2 regions of the Chromobacterium sp. HL1 genome follow, and region 2 is predicted to be linked to the other one. Evidence: predicted binding sites of a transcription regulator. Region 2 holds the regulator's gene; the other holds the start of a gene.
The links. The regulator FNR, encoded in region 2, switches genes on or off when oxygen is low (the NO sensors DNR and NnrR bind a similar motif). The targets are predictions, from matches to a motif close to TTGATNNNNATCAA.
Positions count from the first base shown of each region.

Region 1: a site for FNR is predicted at 3,106-3,119, ahead of AB1Z25_RS03350 (M61 family metallopeptidase). Genes of this name have one in related genera too.

Region 1 is NZ_CP162399.1:731,030-739,188, reverse strand. It holds gene pepN (aminopeptidase N) at 1-1,170, opposite strand, end outside; gene AB1Z25_RS03350 (M61 family metallopeptidase) at 1,253-3,031, opposite strand; gene ccoN (cytochrome-c oxidase, cbb3-type subunit I) at 3,504-4,928, shown strand; gene ccoO (cytochrome-c oxidase, cbb3-type subunit II) at 4,945-5,559, shown strand; gene AB1Z25_RS03335 (cbb3-type cytochrome oxidase subunit 3) at 5,563-5,754, shown strand; gene ccoP (cytochrome-c oxidase, cbb3-type subunit III) at 5,751-6,668, shown strand; gene ccoG (cytochrome c oxidase accessory protein CcoG) at 6,823-8,159, shown strand, end outside.
Region 2 is NZ_CP162399.1:3,713,619-3,721,777, reverse strand. It holds gene AB1Z25_RS16950 (methyl-accepting chemotaxis protein) at 1-1,349, opposite strand, end outside; gene AB1Z25_RS16945 (alanine/glycine:cation symporter family protein) at 1,913-3,328, shown strand; gene hemN (oxygen-independent coproporphyrinogen III oxidase) at 3,395-4,801, opposite strand; gene fnr (fumarate/nitrate reduction transcriptional regulator Fnr) at 4,911-5,657, shown strand; gene AB1Z25_RS16930 (DUF1853 family protein) at 5,717-6,640, opposite strand; gene AB1Z25_RS16925 (RNA methyltransferase) at 6,630-7,409, opposite strand; gene AB1Z25_RS16920 (inositol monophosphatase family protein) at 7,613-8,159, shown strand, end outside.

The DNA.
Region 1 (8,159 bases), 2.2 Mb from region 2:
CACTTCCGCGCCTTTTTCATACACCGTCATGGTGTAGAAATTATTCATCTCGATATAGCTGTCCGGGCGGATGGGATGGGAGGTGGGGCCCGCGTCCTCCGGGAACTGATGAGCGCGCAGGCCCTTGACGTCCTCAATGCGCTTGACCGCGCGGCTGCTCATGTCGGCGCCGAACTCCTGGTCGCGGAACACGGTCAGGCCTTCCTTCAGCGACAGCTGGAACCAGTCGCGGCAGGTGACGCGGTTGCCGGTCCAGTTGTGGAAGTATTCATGGCCGATCACCCGCTCCACGCCCTGGAAGTCGGCGTCGGTGGCGGTGTCCTTGCGCGCCAGCACGTACTTGGTGTTGAAGACGTTGAGGCCCTTGTTCTCCATCGCGCCCATATTGAAGTCGCCGACGGCGACGATCATATAGATGTCCAGATCGTATTCCAGGCCGAAGCGCTGCTCGTCCCACTTCATCGAGTGCTTCAGGGACTCCATCGCGTGCTGAGTCTTGTCCTGATCGGCCGGTTCGGTCCAGATCTCCAGCGCCACTTCGCGGCCGCGCATCGTGACGAACTTGTCCTTCAGCGCCGTCAGCTTGCCGGCCACCAAGGCGAACAGATAAGACGGCTTCTTGTACGGGTCCACCCACTTCACCCAGTGGCGCTTCTTGTCCACCATGCCCTCGCCCACCTTGTTGCCGTTGGAGAGCAGCACCGGGAATTTGTGCTTGTCCGCCATGATGGTGGTGGTGAACTTGGCCATCACGTCGGGACGGTCCAGGTAATAGGTGATTTTGCGGAAGCCTTCCGGCTCGCATTGGGTGAACAGATTGCCGTTGGACGCGTACAAGCCCATCAGACTGGTGTTGGCCGCCGGATCGATCTCGGTTTCCACTTCCAGGATGAAGCTGTCCGGCACGCCGCGCACGGTCAGTTGATCGTTGGCCAGCGCGTAGCCGCCTTCGCCCAGGCGTTCGCCGTCCAGCGTCACCGCCACCAATGCGGCGCTGCCGTCCAGCACCAGATCGTCCTGGCGCGCGGCCTTGTCGTTGCGGGTCACCACCAGGCGCGCGTGCACGCGGGTGGCGTCGTCTTCGATGTCGAAGCTCAGATCGACGCGGTCGATCAGAAAAGCGGGGGCTGCGTAGTCGTTGCGGTACTTGACTTGCGGCTGTTGAGCCATGTCTACGTCTCCTTCGATGCCGGCTGCGCCGGTCTTGGCTGGAGGGGGACGACGCCGGGCAGCGGCGCCGACCCGATGAATATTAGCGGCGCAGCCACTGCGCGCCGCCGTCCTGCAACAGCAGGCGGCAGGCGTCGGCAGGAGCGGCTTGCAGCTCCACTTGCGCGCTGATCAGTTCGTCGCGGCGGAACCAGTGCAGTTTCAGCTTATCGCCGGGCTGGTAGCGCGCCAGCGCCTTGTCCAGGTCCACGGCCTTGAGCTTGTCTATGGCCACGATCACGTCGCCGCCGGACAGGCCGGCGCCTTGCGCCGCGCCGCCGTCGTAGACATTGAGCACGCGCACGCCCTGGGCCTCGGCCACGGCCTTGACCCCCAGGCTGGCCGGCGCAGGCTTGCCGCTCAACGCCAGGCCGCCGCGGTCGCCGGCGTTGGCCGCCGGCTCGAAGCGCAGCTCCACGCCCTGGGCCGCCAACAGTTCGGCCAGCGGCAGGGACTCAACACCGCGCAGCGCGCGATCGAAAAAGGCCTTGAGGTCCAGGCCGGTGACGGCCTGCGCCTGGCTTTCCCACTCGTCCTCGGCCAGGCCCTTGCCGTCGTCCAGCCATTTGCGCCACAGCGCGCGCATCACGTCGTCCAGCGACTGACGGCCCTGGCTGTCGCGGCGTATGGTCAGGTCCAGCGCCAGCGCGGCCAGCGCGCCCTTGGTGTAATAGCTGACGATGCTGTTGGGGCTGTTTTCGTCTTGTCGATAGTACTTGGTCCACGCTTCGAAGCTGGATTGCTCCAGCGTCTGCTTCAAGCGGCCGGCGCCGCGCTCGACGCCGCTGATGGTTTCCGCCAGCAGGCCCAGATAGCGCTTCTCGTCTATCAGGCCGCAACGCACCAGGCTCAGGTCGTCGTAATAGGAGGTGATGCCCTCGAAGGCCCACAGCAGACGGGTATAGCCTTCCTGGTTCAGATCGTAGGGCGTGAACGCCGCCGGCTTCATCCGCTTGACGTTCCAGCTGTGGAAATATTCGTGGCTGATCAGGCCCAGCAGCTTCAGATAGCCGTCACCGATCTCCTCGACGCCCTGCTGCGGCAAGTCGTCGCGATTGGCCACCAGCGCGGTGGAGGCGCGATGCTCCAGGCCGCCGTAGATGTCCTTGCCGACGAAAAGCATGAATACGTAGCGCTCGAAGGGCGCCGGCTCGCCGAACAGCTTGATCTGGTATTCGCAGATTTTCTTGGCGTCGCGCGCCAGGCGCTTGAGGTCGGCGCGGAAGCGGCCGGAGACGACGAATTCGTGCGGCACGCCGCAGGCTTTGAAGCTGACGCGTTCGAAAGCGCCCAGTTCCACCGGGTGGTCGATCAACTCGTCGTAAGAGGCGGCCTGATAGCCGCCGAAGCCGGTTTTCTTGTCCGCGCCGCGCGCCGGCAAGCTGGTCGCCACCTTCCAATCGGCGTAGGCCTTGCCTTCCGGCGGCAGGATCTCCACCTCGCAAGCCTCGTTCTCGTAGCCGTCCGCCGCCAGGAAAACGCTGCTGCCGTTATAGAAGCCGCGCTGCGCGTCCAGATAAGCGCCGCGCACCGACAGATCAAACGCATAAACTTTATAGCGTAGAACCAACGAGCCCTTGACTGGCGCGGCTTGCCAACTGTTTTTTGTCAGCTGGACCAGCCGCACCGCTTTTCCCGCGGATTCCGCGCGAATTTCCACAATATGTTTGGAGAACTCCCGGATCATGTAACTGCCGGGAATCCACGCCGGCAATGAGAAAATCTGGCCATTCTTGGCGGGCCGGGAAACGGTCAGGACGACCTCGAAAAGATGCGCCTCCGGGGCGCTCGGACATAGGGTGTAGCGGACGGAAACGGTCATGATCTGCCTGCAATCGTTGCAAAACCTTCTGATTTTAGCACTTGCCGCGGGTAAACGCTGCGTTTTATGACATCTTGATCCAGGTCAAGAAGGCTGGGCCGCCAGACAATACAATCTCGGTCAGTAGCAACAGTATTTGCAAGAACTGTCACGCTCGCTTGAGACATAAATAAAGACAAATGGGAAAGCGACATCCCCCGGCCGTCCAAACTGGCCCGATATGGGTAATTGATTTAGAATGCCGGGTTAACTAAATGGGGAAATTGCGCTGTCGCAATACGGGATGAACTGCTAATACAGACATCAGTACCGCTGCGATCTGGGTCAAGCGCTTGATTTTAATAAAAGTCGTTTTCCCTGCGGCATCGTCTGGATACAGTCACATCGGTACAGATGGGGACAGTTTCCCGGACTTCAAGCCGCCGATTAGATATGTCACGTTCTGAGTTAGCAACCTTGGAGAAAACCCTAAATGGAAACGCAATCCACTTATAACTATAAGGTGGTGCGCCAATTTGCCATCATGACCGTCGTGTGGGGCATTGTCGGCATGTTGGTGGGCGTCATCATTGCGGCCCAACTGGTCTGGCCCGAATTGAACTTCGGCCCCTGGTTCCACTTTGGCCGCCTGCGTCCTCTGCACACCAATGCGGTCATCTTCGCCTTTGGCGGTTGCGGCCTGTTCGCCACCTCCTATTACGTGGTGCAGCGTACCTGTAACGTCCGGCTGATCTCCGACAAGCTCGCCGCCTTCACCTTCTGGGGCTGGCAGCTGGTGATCGTGCTGGCCGCCATCACCTTGCCGCTGGGCCTGACCACCAGCAAGGAATACGCCGAGCTGGAATGGCCGATCAAACTGCTGATCGCGGTGATCTGGGTTGTTTACGCCATCGTTTTCTTCGGCACCATCGCCATCCGCAAGGTCAAGCACATCTACGTGGCCAACTGGTTCTACGGCGCCTTCATCCTGGCCGTGGCCCTGCTGCACATCGTCAACTCCGCCTTCGTGCCGGTGTCGCTGTGGAAATCCTACTCCGCCTACTCCGGCGCCGTGGACGCCATGGTGCAATGGTGGTACGGCCACAACGCCGTGGGCTTCTTCCTGACCGCCGCCTTCCTGGGCATGATGTACTACTTCATCCCGAAACAGGCCGGCCGTCCGGTTTACTCCTACCGCCTGTCCGTGGTGCACTTCTGGGCGCTGATCTTCACCTATATGTGGGCCGGTCCTCACCACCTGCATTACACCAGCCTGCCTGACTGGACCCAGTCCGTAGGCATGGTGTTCTCCCTGGTGCTGCTGGCTCCGAGCTGGGGCGGCATGATCAACGGCATCATGACGCTGTCCGGCGCCTGGCATAAGCTGCGCACCGATCCGGTGTTGAAATTCCTGGTGGTTTCGCTGTCCTTCTACGGCATGTCCACCTTCGAAGGCCCGATGATGTCGATCAAGACCGTCAACGCCTTGTCCCACTATACCGACTGGACCATCGGCCACGTGCACTCCGGCGCGCTGGGCTGGGTGGGCTTCATCACCATCGGTTCCATGTACTACCTGATTCCGCGCCTGTTCGGCCGCGAATCCATGTTCAGCCTGAAGCTGGTTGAAGCCCATTTCTGGCTCGCCACCGTCGGCGTGGTGCTGTACATCGCCGCGCTGTGGATCTCCGGCGTGACCCAGGGCCTGATGTGGCGCGCGCTGAACCCGGACGGCACCCTGACCTACGCCTTCGTAGAGGCGGTCAAGGCCACCTATCCGTACCACTTCGTGCGTCTGCTCGGCGGCTTCCTGTACCTGCTCGGCATGTTCCTGATGGCCTACAACACCTTCCGCACCGTAACCGCGGGCCGTGCCGTAGACGCCAAGATCCCGGCCATCACCGCCCACGCTCATTGAGGCGCAAGGAAACATCATGGATAAGATACAAAAACTGATCGAAGAACACGTCGGCTATCTGATCGTGTTTACCCTGCTGGTCGTCAGCGTGGCCGGTCTGGTGGAAATTCTGCCGCTGGCCTTCCAGAAATCGACCACTCAGCCGGTGGCCGGCGTCAAGCCCTACACCGCCGTGCAGCTGGCCGGCCGCGACATCTACATCCGCGAAGGCTGCCATACCTGCCACACGCAGATGATCCGTCCGTTCCGCGCTGAAACCGAGCGCTACGGCCACTACTCCGTGGCCGGCGAATCGGTGTACGACCACCCCTTCCTGTGGGGCTCCAAGCGCACCGGTCCGGACCTGGCCCGCGTGGGCGCCCGTTACTCCGACGAATGGCACCGCGTGCACCTGATCAACCCGCGCGACGTGGTTCCCGAGTCCAATATGCCGGCCTTCCCGTGGCTGGCCAAGAATCTGGCCGACGCCGACATTGTGCCGACCAAGATGAAGGCGCTGCGCCTGGTGGGCGTTCCCTATACCGACAAGGACATCGCCGAGGCCAAGGCCCAGGTGGAGGGCAAGTCGGAAATGGACGTGCTGGTCGCTTACCTGCAAGGCCTGGGCCTTGCCTTGAAGAACGTTCGTTAAGCCATGGACTGGGTAACCATCGGACGCTCGCTGTTCACGGTAGTGTGCTTTGCATTCTTCATCGTGGTGCTGGGCATCGCCTACAGCAAGCGCTCCAAGAACCGGTATGAGGACGCGGCCAACCTGCCCTTCCTCGACGACGACAAGGTGCAGGAAGCGGAACAAGACCAAGCTTCCAACGGAGCAAGAAAATGAGTGATTTCGTGAGCGAATTCTGGAACATCTGGATCACCGCGATCGTGCTGGGCGGCCTCGTCTGGCTGACCTATCTGGTGTTTTCGCAATCCAAGATCAAGGTGCAAAAGGGCGAACAGGTGGAGATCACCGGCCACGTGTGGGACGGCGACCTCTCCGAGTACAACCACCCGCTGCCGCGCTGGTGGATGCTGATGTTCTATGTGACCCTGGCCTTCGCCGTGGTCTATCTGATCCTGTATCCCGGCCTCGGCACCTGGAAAGGCGTGTTCGGCTGGACCTCGGTAGACCAGTACAAGAAGGAACGCGCGCAGGCGGAGGCCAAGTATCAGCCGCTGTACGACCAGTTCCTGAAGCAGGACGTCAAGGCCGTGGCCGCGGATCCCAAGGCTCAGGAAATGGGCAAGCGCCTGTTCCAGACCTACTGCGTGCAGTGCCACGGTTCCGACGCCCGCGGCGCCAAGGGCTTCCCCAACCTGACCGACAACAAGTGGCTGTGGGGCGGCGACATCAAGACCATCCACACCACCATCTCCGAAGGCCGTCACGGCCAGATGCCGGCCTGGGGCGCGGCGTTCGGCGAGGAAAAGGTCAAGGACGTGGCCAACTACGTGCTCTCCCTGTCCAAGCGCAAGCATGACGCGGAGCGCGCGGTGCGCGGCAAGGAAACCTTCGCCACGGTCTGTATCGCCTGCCACGGCGCGGACGGCAAGGGCAACCCGCAGCTGGGCGCGCCCAATCTGACCGACAACAACTGGCTGTACGGCGGCAGCGAGAAAACCATCATCGAAACCATCACCAACGGCCGCAACAACCAGATGCCGGCCTGGAAAGACTTCCTGGGTGAAGGCAAGGTGCATCTGTTGACCGCTTACGTCTGGGGCTTGTCCAACAACCCCAAAGCGCCGCAATAACCGGTGCCGACCTACTGCCCGCTCACGCGGGCAGTATTCTTTCGCGAGGATGTTATATGATTTCATATAACATCTCCGCTCCGACGCAGCCGCGCATTTCGCCAAGTCCATGCCGCGCATGGCTTTGGCCAAATCCGCAGAGAAGGAAACGCCCATGTCCGATTCGCTCAAGGAAATTCCGATCAAGGTCGAACCGCCGCGCCAGGCCGGCCAGCAGCCCGACGCCACCGAGACCGTTTCTCTGTACGAGTCGCATACCAAGATCTATCCGCGCGCCGTCAAAGGCCTGTTCAACAATCTGCGCGTGCTCTTCGTCATAGGCACCCAGCTGGTCTTCCTCGGCCTGCCCTGGCTGAGCTGGAACGGACGCCAGGCGCTGCATTTCGACCTGATCGAACGCAAATTCCACCTGTTCGGCCTCACCATCTGGCCGCAGGACTTCGTCTATCTGGCCGCGCTGCTGATGTGCTGCGCCTTCGCCCTGTTCACCTGGACCACCATCGCCGGCCGGCTGTGGTGCGGTTATTCCTGTCCGCAGACGGTCTACACCGAAATCATGCTGTGGATAGAGCAATGGGTGGAAGGCGACCGCAACAAGCGCATCAAGCTGGACAAGTCGCCGATGAGCTTGCGCAAATTCCGCCTCAAATTCACCAAGCACGCCTTGATGATCCTGTTCTCGCTGTGGACCGGCTTCACCCTGGTGGGCTACTTCACGCCGATCCGCGATCTGGTGGCCGCCGCGCCGCGCTTCGACTACGGGCCCTGGGAAGCGTTCTGGATGTTCTTCTACGCCGGCTTCACCTATCTGCTGGCCAACTTCATGCGCGAGCAGGTCTGCAAATACATGTGCCCGTACGCGCGCTTCCAGAGCGTGATGTTCGACGCCGACACTCTGATCATTTCCTATGACGAAAAGCGCGGCGAACCGCGCGGCGCGCGCAAGAAAGGCAGCGACCCGAAGGAACAGGGTCTGGGCGCCTGCATCAACTGCAGCATCTGCGTTCAAGTCTGCCCGGTGGGCATAGACATCCGCAACGGCCTGCAATACGAGTGCATAGGCTGCGCGGCCTGCATCGACGCCTGCGACGAGGTGATGGATAAAATGGCCTATCCGCGCGGCCTGATCCGTTACACCACGGAAAACGCGCTGGAAGGCAAATACCCGGAAAAGGCCATCGCCTCCCGGCTCAAGCGCCCGCGCGTGATACTGTATACGCTGGTGCTCAGCGTCGTCATCGCCACCTCCATCGGCTCCATGCTGATGCGCAAGCCCTTCAAGGTGGACGTGCTGCGCGACCGCGCCTCGCTGGTGCGCGAAACCGATGCCGGCTGGCTGGAAAACACCTATATCATTAAAATTATCAATACTACGGAACAGAATCAGCATTTCAGGATCACAGCATCGGGCTTGCCCGGCCTGAAAGTGCAGGCCGACCGCAAGGACATCGCCGTCGCGGCCACCGGCAACACCGACGTCACCGTCCACGT
Region 2 (8,159 bases):
TGTTCCGATTGCTCGGCGCTGACCATCAGGCTGGTGCTCAACTGTTCGATCGCCGCCGCCATGCTGGCCGCCGCCTGAGTTTGCTTGGTGCTGCTGTGGGACACGTTCTGGGCGCTTTGCGCCATCTGGTCGGCGGCCGAATTGACTTCGCGCGAGGTGTCCAGCAACTGGGTCACGGTGTCGCGCAATTGGTCGCGCATCTGGCCGATGGAGGCGAGCAAGCTGCTACGGTCCTGTTCGCGCAACTGGATGCGGGTGCCCAGCTGGCCGGCGGCCAATTGCTCGACCACGCTTTGAACGTAGAAAGGCTCGCCGCCCAGTTGCAGGGTGATGGACAGATAGAGCTGGTGGAACAGGAAGCTGGCCAGCAGCATGGCGGCCAGGCCGATGCCGATGTAGAAATTGCGCTGGGCCTGCATCCGTTCGATGCGGGCTTGCAGCAGCGTGTCCAGATTGTTCAGCGTCACGTCGCCGAAGCGGGCGCCGATCTCGGCGTTTTTCGCCGCCATGCCGCTCACCGCCAAGGCCGCGCCGGTTTGGCCTGCGATGGCCTTGTCTATGGCCGCGCCCTGGCCTTGATGAAACGCGGCCAAGGCCTGGGATTCGGCGTTCAGCGCGGTCTTCAGCGCCGGATTGTAGGCCAGCGCCTTGGCCAGATCGCCATTCAAGCCGTCCAGCGCGCCGTTGATCAGCGGGCGCAGTTCCACCAGGCGGTCGCGTTCCGCCGGCGTCAGCGCCTGGCCGGCTTCCGGTTTGGCGGCCCAGGCCAGCGCTTCGCCGATGTAGTTGCTCAGCGAGGGCAGCTTGGCGGTGGCGGCGTCCATCAGGTAATAGCTGTCGATGTCCGGGTCCAGCGTCAGATTGGAGTTGTCGCTGGCGGCACCGAGCAGGGCGTTGAGTTTGTCCGCTGTGCTGTCGAAGCTGGCGATCACTTGCGGCGGCGGCGCCGCGCCTATCCGCGACAGCGTGCCTCGCGCGGCGCTGGCGGTTTTCCAGGCCTCGTCGGTTTGCAGGATGGCGCCGTATTGTTCATGGGCGCTTTGCAGCCGGTTCCAGCCTTGCTCCAACTGCGCCTGCGCCGCCGGCAGCGCCGCCTTGGCGGCGGCCTCGCCCTGCGCCGCTCGCACGGCCAGATCCTGAGCTTGTTCCAGCGCGCCCAGCAGGTGATGCAGCGGCTGGATGTAGGACACGCCGACTCTTTCTTTTTGCGAAAAGTCGATATTGTCCTGATTGGTTCGATACAGACCGTACACCATATAGAGTAAGGCGACGGCAAAGACCGCGCCGATCAGCGCAAAGCGGCTGGGGTAGCTCAAGCGCTGCATCAGCCTTACCACGGGCGTTGTCATGATTTCGCTCCTGACTGTGGCGGCGACGCCCGCAATGTGAACGTCTACCGCGCCAGTTCCAGAATAGGCAATTTTCACGGACTGCGATTGCCGCATGAAATGCGATGGCTGGGCTGAAGCGCCGCGTATCAGTTCATTGCGGGCGGGAGCATGAGCTTTGCCTTGTCTGGCGTATGCAGGCAACCGGCCATAATGCTTAAGTCATCAAAAATGACTTTTGATTGTTTTGTGCTTGGATAAATAGGCCGCTCTCTGGATAGGATCAATGACAAAGGCGTGTCCGGGCGCGACGGAAAGCCGGCTGGCGCGGCTTTGGCCGATGGCGTCCGGCATTGCCAGCAATCACTCTATTTTGCTAAATTCGCCGGGTTTCGCATCAAAACAGTCTGACGAAGCGGTGTCCCGAAGCAGGCGGCCTGACGGCTGCGGGGAGCTGTCTCGTCAAGACCGCAACCCTCGAGCCCGGCGCCAAGATCGGGACGGGGTCAATCTTCCAGTCTGAAATCCTTCCGGCGCGCGTCGCCCATTTCCAGATTGCCACGCTCAGAGCTTTAAGAGGATCCATGGACTTGCTTCATTCGTTTATCAATGCCGCCAATGATGTGATTTGGGGCAAGATGCTGATCGGCCTGTTGCTGGCCGTCGGCTTGTATTTCTCGTTGCGTTCCGGCCTGTTGCAGCTGAGGCTGTTCGCGCGCGGCTGGCGCGAAATGATGGGCGGCCGCGGCGGCCATCGCAGTAAGGACGATATTTCGCCGTTCCAGGCTTTCGCCACCGGCCTCGCCAGCCGGGTGGGCACCGGCAATATCGCCGGCGTGGCCATCGCCATTGCCGCCGGCGGCCCCGGCGCGGTGTTCTGGATGTGGCTGACCGCCATGCTGGGCATGGCCAGCGCTTTCGCCGAATCGACTTTGGCGCAGCTGTTCAAGACCAATCACCATGACGACACCTTCCGCGGCGGCCCGGCCTACTACATCCAGAAAGGCCTGGGGCAACGCTGGCTGGGCGTGATCTTCGCCCTGTGTCTGATCCTGGCCTTCGGCCTGGTGTTCAACGCGGTGCAGGCCAACTCCATCGTGGCGGCCACCGAGGGCGCCTGGGGCTGGAACCGCTATATGGTGGGCATCGCCCTGGTGGTGATGACCGCCCCCATCATTTTTGGCGGCGTGCGCTCGGTGGCGCGGGTGGCCGAGTGGCTGGTGCCGGTGATGGCGGCCATTTATCTGCTGATGACCTTCTATGTCTTGGCGGCGCACGCGGCCGAGCTGCCGGGTTTGATCGTGTTGATCGTCAAGAGCGCCTTCGGTCTGGAGCAGGCGGCGGGCGGCTTCGCCGGCTATGCGGTGAGCCAGGCGATGATGCTGGGCATCAAGCGCGGCCTGTTCTCCAATGAGGCGGGCATGGGCTCCGCCCCCAACGCGGCGGCGACGGCGACTTCGCGTCACCCGGCGAGCCAGGGCGCGATCCAGATGTTCGGCGTCTTCATCGACACCATGGTGATCTGTACCGCCACCGCCGCCATCATTCTGTTGTCCGGCGTGTATGACCAGGGTTTGAGCGGCGTGGCGCTGACGCAGAAGGCGATCGAATCGCAGTTCGGCCCGATAGGCGCGTCCTTCCTGGCGGTGGCGATGTTCCTGTTCGCCTTTTCCACCATCATCGGCAATTACGCTTACGCCGAGGGCAATGTCGAATTCATCCGCAGCAATAAGGGGATCTTGCTGGCCTTCCGTCTGATCGTGCTGGCGATGGTGATGTTCGGCGCGGTGGCCAGCCTGCCGCTGGTGTGGGATATGGCTGACTTTGCCATGGGCCTGATGGCGCTGATCAATCTGGTGGCCATCGTGCTGCTGTCGCGTTATTTCTTCATTGTGCTGAAGGATTACGAGCGTCAGCTGAAGCGGGGCGAGTCCACCCCGGTGTTCAAGGTGGCGGATTACCCGGAACTGGCCGCCAAGGTAGAAAAAGACATCTGGTAAGCCGCGTCCGGCTCCAACGATAAACAGCCCGCGTCCAGACGCGGGCTGTTTTGTTGCTAGCCCCGTTCAAATGGTCTTGGAGTAGCGCGCCTGGGTGCGGCGCTCCCGCAGGTGGCGGTCGAAGATCATCGCGATATTGCGGATCAGGAAGCGGCCCTTGGGCTCCACCATGATGAAGTCGCCGTCGAAGGACAGCAGGCCCAGTTGCTGGTATTCGCGGATCTGCGGCAGTTCTTCGGCGAAGTACTCGGCGAAGTTGATGCCGTGGATCTCTTCCAGCGCCTCCACCGACAGCGAGAAGCGACACATCAGGCCCTGGATGATGCTGCGGCGCAGGATGTCGTCATTGTCCAGCGTCAGCCCGCGCAACACCGGCAGATGGCCGCTGTCCAGCGCCGCGTAATAACTGTCCAAGTCCTTGGCGCTCTGGCTGTAACAGGGGCCGACCTTGCCGATGGAGGACACGCCAAGACCGATCATGTCGCAGTCCGCATGGGTGGAGTAACCCTGGAAATTGCGTTGCAGCCGGCCCTGGCGCAGGGCGGAGGCCAGTTCGTCGTCCGGCTTGGCGAAGTGATCCATGCCGATGAAGACATAGCCGGCGTCGGCCAGGCGCTGCACCGAGTCCTGCAGGATGTCCAGCTTGGTTTCCGGCGAGGGCAGATCGGCCTCGTTGATGCGCCGCTGCGGCATGAACACGGTGGGCAGGTGGGCGTAGTTGTACAGCGCCAGCCGGTCCGGCCCGATGGCGATCACCTTGTCCAGCGTGCGGCGCACCGATTCCCGGGTCTGCAGCGGCAGGCCGTAGATCAGGTCGACGCTGACGGACTTGAAGCCGGCGTCGCGCGCGGCCTGGATCACCTCCAGCGTTTCCTCTTCGGACTGCACCCGGTTCACCGCCTGCTGCACCGCCGGTTCAAAGTCCTGAATCCCGACGCTGATGCGGTTGAAGCCGAGTTCGGCCAGTTTGAAGATTGTCGCCGCGCTGACTTTGCGCGGGTCTATTTCTATGGAATACTCCCCCTCCTTCAAGAACTCGAAATGAGTCTTGAGCAAGGTCATCAATCGTTCCAGTTGCGCGTCGGACAAGAAAGTGGGGGTGCCGCCGCCGAAATGCAGCTGTATCACTTGCTCGCGGCGGCCCAGACAGGAGGCGATCATGCGGACCTCCTTCTCCAGGTAGTCCAGGTACAAGTCCGCTTTGCCGCTGTCCTTGGTGATGATCTTGTTGCAACCGCAGTAGTAGCAGATAGTGTTGCAAAAAGGTATATGAGCGTACAATGATAAAGGTTTCCGGTTGGCGCCGATGCTGCGCTGCCGTAGCCAGTGGATGTAGTCTCTTTCGGCAAAACCCGGCGTAAAGCGATCCGCTGTCGGGTATGACGTATATCTAGGACCTGTCCCGTCGAGGCGCTCAATCAGCGCGCGGTCGAATTCAAAATGGGCAGGAGAAAATGGGTGGGTGGTCTTCATGTCGTATTTGGATGGCAAAACCTCTGGTGGACTGGTAAATTTGCGGAAATCCTGCGAATTTCGCTTTGATAAGGGTCAAGCTTCATCGCAAGCTTGTACTAAACATGCCATGTCCGATCAGAACCATATCTCTTTGCATAACCTGAAGGTCTCCTGCTCCAACTGCAGCCTGAAGGAACTTTGTCTACCTGTGGGGCTTAACCGCGAGGAGCTGACCCAGCTCGACGCGGTGATCCGCCAAAGCCGCCGTTTGAAGCGCGGCGAGTACTTGTTCCGCAGCGGCGAAGGCTTCCGTTCGCTGTTCGCGGTGCGCACCGGCTTCTTCAAGACCAGCGTCGCCAGCCAGGACGGCCGCGAGCAGGTCACCGGCTTCCATATGTCCGGCGAACTGATGGGCCTGGACGGCATTTCCGCCAATGTGCACGGCTGCGACGCCATCGCGCTGGAGGACAGCGAGGTGTGCGAGCTGCCGTTCAGCCGCATGGAGAGCCTGGGCCGCGAAATTCCCACCCTGCAGCACCATTTCTACCGTCTGATGAGCCGCGAGATCGTTCGCGATCAGAATGTAATGTTGTTATTGGGCAACATGAAGGCGGAAGAGCGCCTGGCCGCCTTCCTGCTCAATCTGTCGCAGCGTCTGTCCACCCGCGGCTTCGCCGCCAACGACTTCATCCTGCGCATGAGCCGCGAGGAAATCGGCAGCTTCCTCGGCCTGAAGCTGGAAACCGTCAGCCGCACGCTGTCCAAGTTCCAGCAGCAAGGCTGGATCACCGTCGATCACAAGCACATCCAACTGGTGATGGTGGACGAATTGAAGGCGCTGATTTCCGGCTGCGCTCACGCCAACGGACATTGATTCCGCCGCGCGGGCGGACAGATGGAAAACGCAAGGCAAGCCCTCGGGCTTGCCTTTTTTCATGGGGCCGGCGCGCAGTCCGCGATTTGCAGCAGCAGCCGCGACAGCGGCGCTTCCTGAGGCCAGCCCGGCGGCACGGCGAAGCCGCGGGCCACTTCATGCCAGTCGCCGTCGGGGCCGGGCTGCAGTTCGGCCAGCAGCTGCGGCGCCTCGGCCTGTTCCAGGCGCGCGCGCAGTTCCGCCGCGTCGGCGGTGTGTTCCCGCGAGCGGCGCGCCGGCGCCAGCCAACTGAGCCTGGGCAGCCAGGCCCAGCGCGAATCCGCATTCAACGCCGGCCAGTCGCCGCGCAGCGGCCAGTATTGCCCGTACAGCGGCTGGGCGCCGGGCGGCGCTTCCGGCGCGGTGTCGCGGGCGTGGAACAGCCAGCCGCTGAGCCGGGCGCCGACCGCGCAGCCCTCAAAGCCCGCCGGCAGCGTCGCTTGCGCCGCCGGGTGGCGGGACAGGCGCAGCTGGGTTTGCAGTTTATGGGCTTTCAGCGCCCAGGCGTCGCGCAGGCTGGGGCCGGTCAAGGTGTCCGCGCTGCGGCCCAGTTGCAGATAGAACTTGCTGGCGGCTTCCAGATGCAGCGGTTGGCCGTCTAGGCGCAGCAGGAAGTCGAACTCGCCGACGGTGCGGCCGTCCGGCGCGCGCACCGGCAGATTGCTGGCCACCAGTTCGATGTGCGGCGCCAGCCGGAACCAGAAGGACAGCAGCCGTTCCGCGTAATGGCCCAGACGGCGGGTGGGCTGGCGCGCCAGCCAGTGCTGAAGTTCGGCAGGATCGGCGTCCAGCGTTTGCAGCAAGGCCGGGCCGTCGGCCCCCAGCAGCCGCTGCGGCGGGATGTCCGCGCCGCTGCGCCAGGGCGAGGGCGCGGAGAGCAGAAAAGCCAGATCGCGCACCGCCGGGTGCGCGTAGGGCAGGGTGAATAGCGGCTTATTCGCCATCCTGTCCGGGCGCGTCGCGGCGGACTTCGCCGTCGGCGGCGCGCTGCACCTGTTTGAGGAAGCCGCGCAGGATGTCGATTTCCTCGCGCAGCAGGCCGGCGCGGTTGAACAGGGTGCGCATCCGGCGCATCATCCGTTCGCTGTTGCGGCGGCGGAAATAGCCTATCTTGTCCATGGTCTGTTCCAGGTGGCCGCAGAAGCCCTCCACCTCGCCCAGCGCCGCCGCGTCGCTGTCGGCGCGCAGATAGTCGACGTCCACGCCGGTGTGGCTGAACAATTCGTAAGTCATCACCTGCACCGCCATCGCCAGATTCAGCGAGAAGTAGTCCGGGTTGCCGGGGATGGTCACCAGGCGGTTGCATTGTTCGACTTCTTCAATGGACAGGCCGAAGGTCTCGTTGCCGAACACCAGGGCCACCTGTTCGCCGGCGCGGGCGCGCGCCACCAGTTCCGGCGTGGTCTGGCGCGGGGTGGACAGCGGGGTGGTCAGCTCGCGACGGCGGCTGGTCAGCGCGCAGGCGATGGTGACGTCTTGCAAGGCCTCGGCCAGGCTGGACACCACGGTGGCCTGCTCCAGAAGATCCACCGCGCCGGAGGCCAGCGTATTGGCCTCGTCGCTGGGAAACACTTTGGGTTCAACCAGATACAGCCGGCTCAGGCCCATGGTTTTCATCGCCCGGGCGGCGGAGCCGATATTGCCCGGATGGTTGGGGCGGGCCAACACGATGCGAATGTTTTTCAGAAAATCAGGTACTTGGGGTTTATTCATCAGCAGTTTCACATTAAAATAGCCGGCTTATCGAAAAGCCCGCGCGCCGTTTTGCGCGCAAGGCCAGCGTTTGCCGGATTGGGCAGGCGTGTCGCCTTGCCCGATTGCGCCGGGTTTTTCTTGTTCCTTAACCCAGATTGTTACTAGCAGACGTCGCGTCATGTGGCGGACGTCTGTCATGGTTGAAAGTGTAGAGGCCGTCAATGCATCCGATGCTCAATGTCGCGGTGAAAGCCGCTCGCCGCGCCGGCAGTGTCATCCAGCGCGCGTCGCTGAATCTCGACGCGGTGCGCGTAGAGCGCAAGAAACACAATGACTTCGTGACCGAAGTGGACCGCGCCGCGGAAGAGTCCATCATCGCTTCCATTCTGGAAGCTTATCCCAAGCACGCGATTCTAGCAGAAGAGTCCGGCGCGAAAGGCATCGGTTCGTCGGAATACGAGTGGATCATCGATCCGATCGACGGCACTACCAACTTCCTGCACGGCCACCCGCAGTACGCGATCTCCATCGCGCTGGCGCATAAGGGCCAGGTGCAGCAAGCCGTGGTCTTCGACCCCAACCGCAACGATCTGTTCACCGCCTCGCGCGGCGTCGGCGCCTTCCTCAACGATCGCCGCATCCGCGTGTCCAAACGCTTCATGATGAATGAATGTGTGATCGCCACCGGCTTCCCGGTGTCCGACCAAAGCTATATCGACCAATACCTGGGCATGCTCAAGGATGTGCTGGCCAAGACCGCCGGCGTGC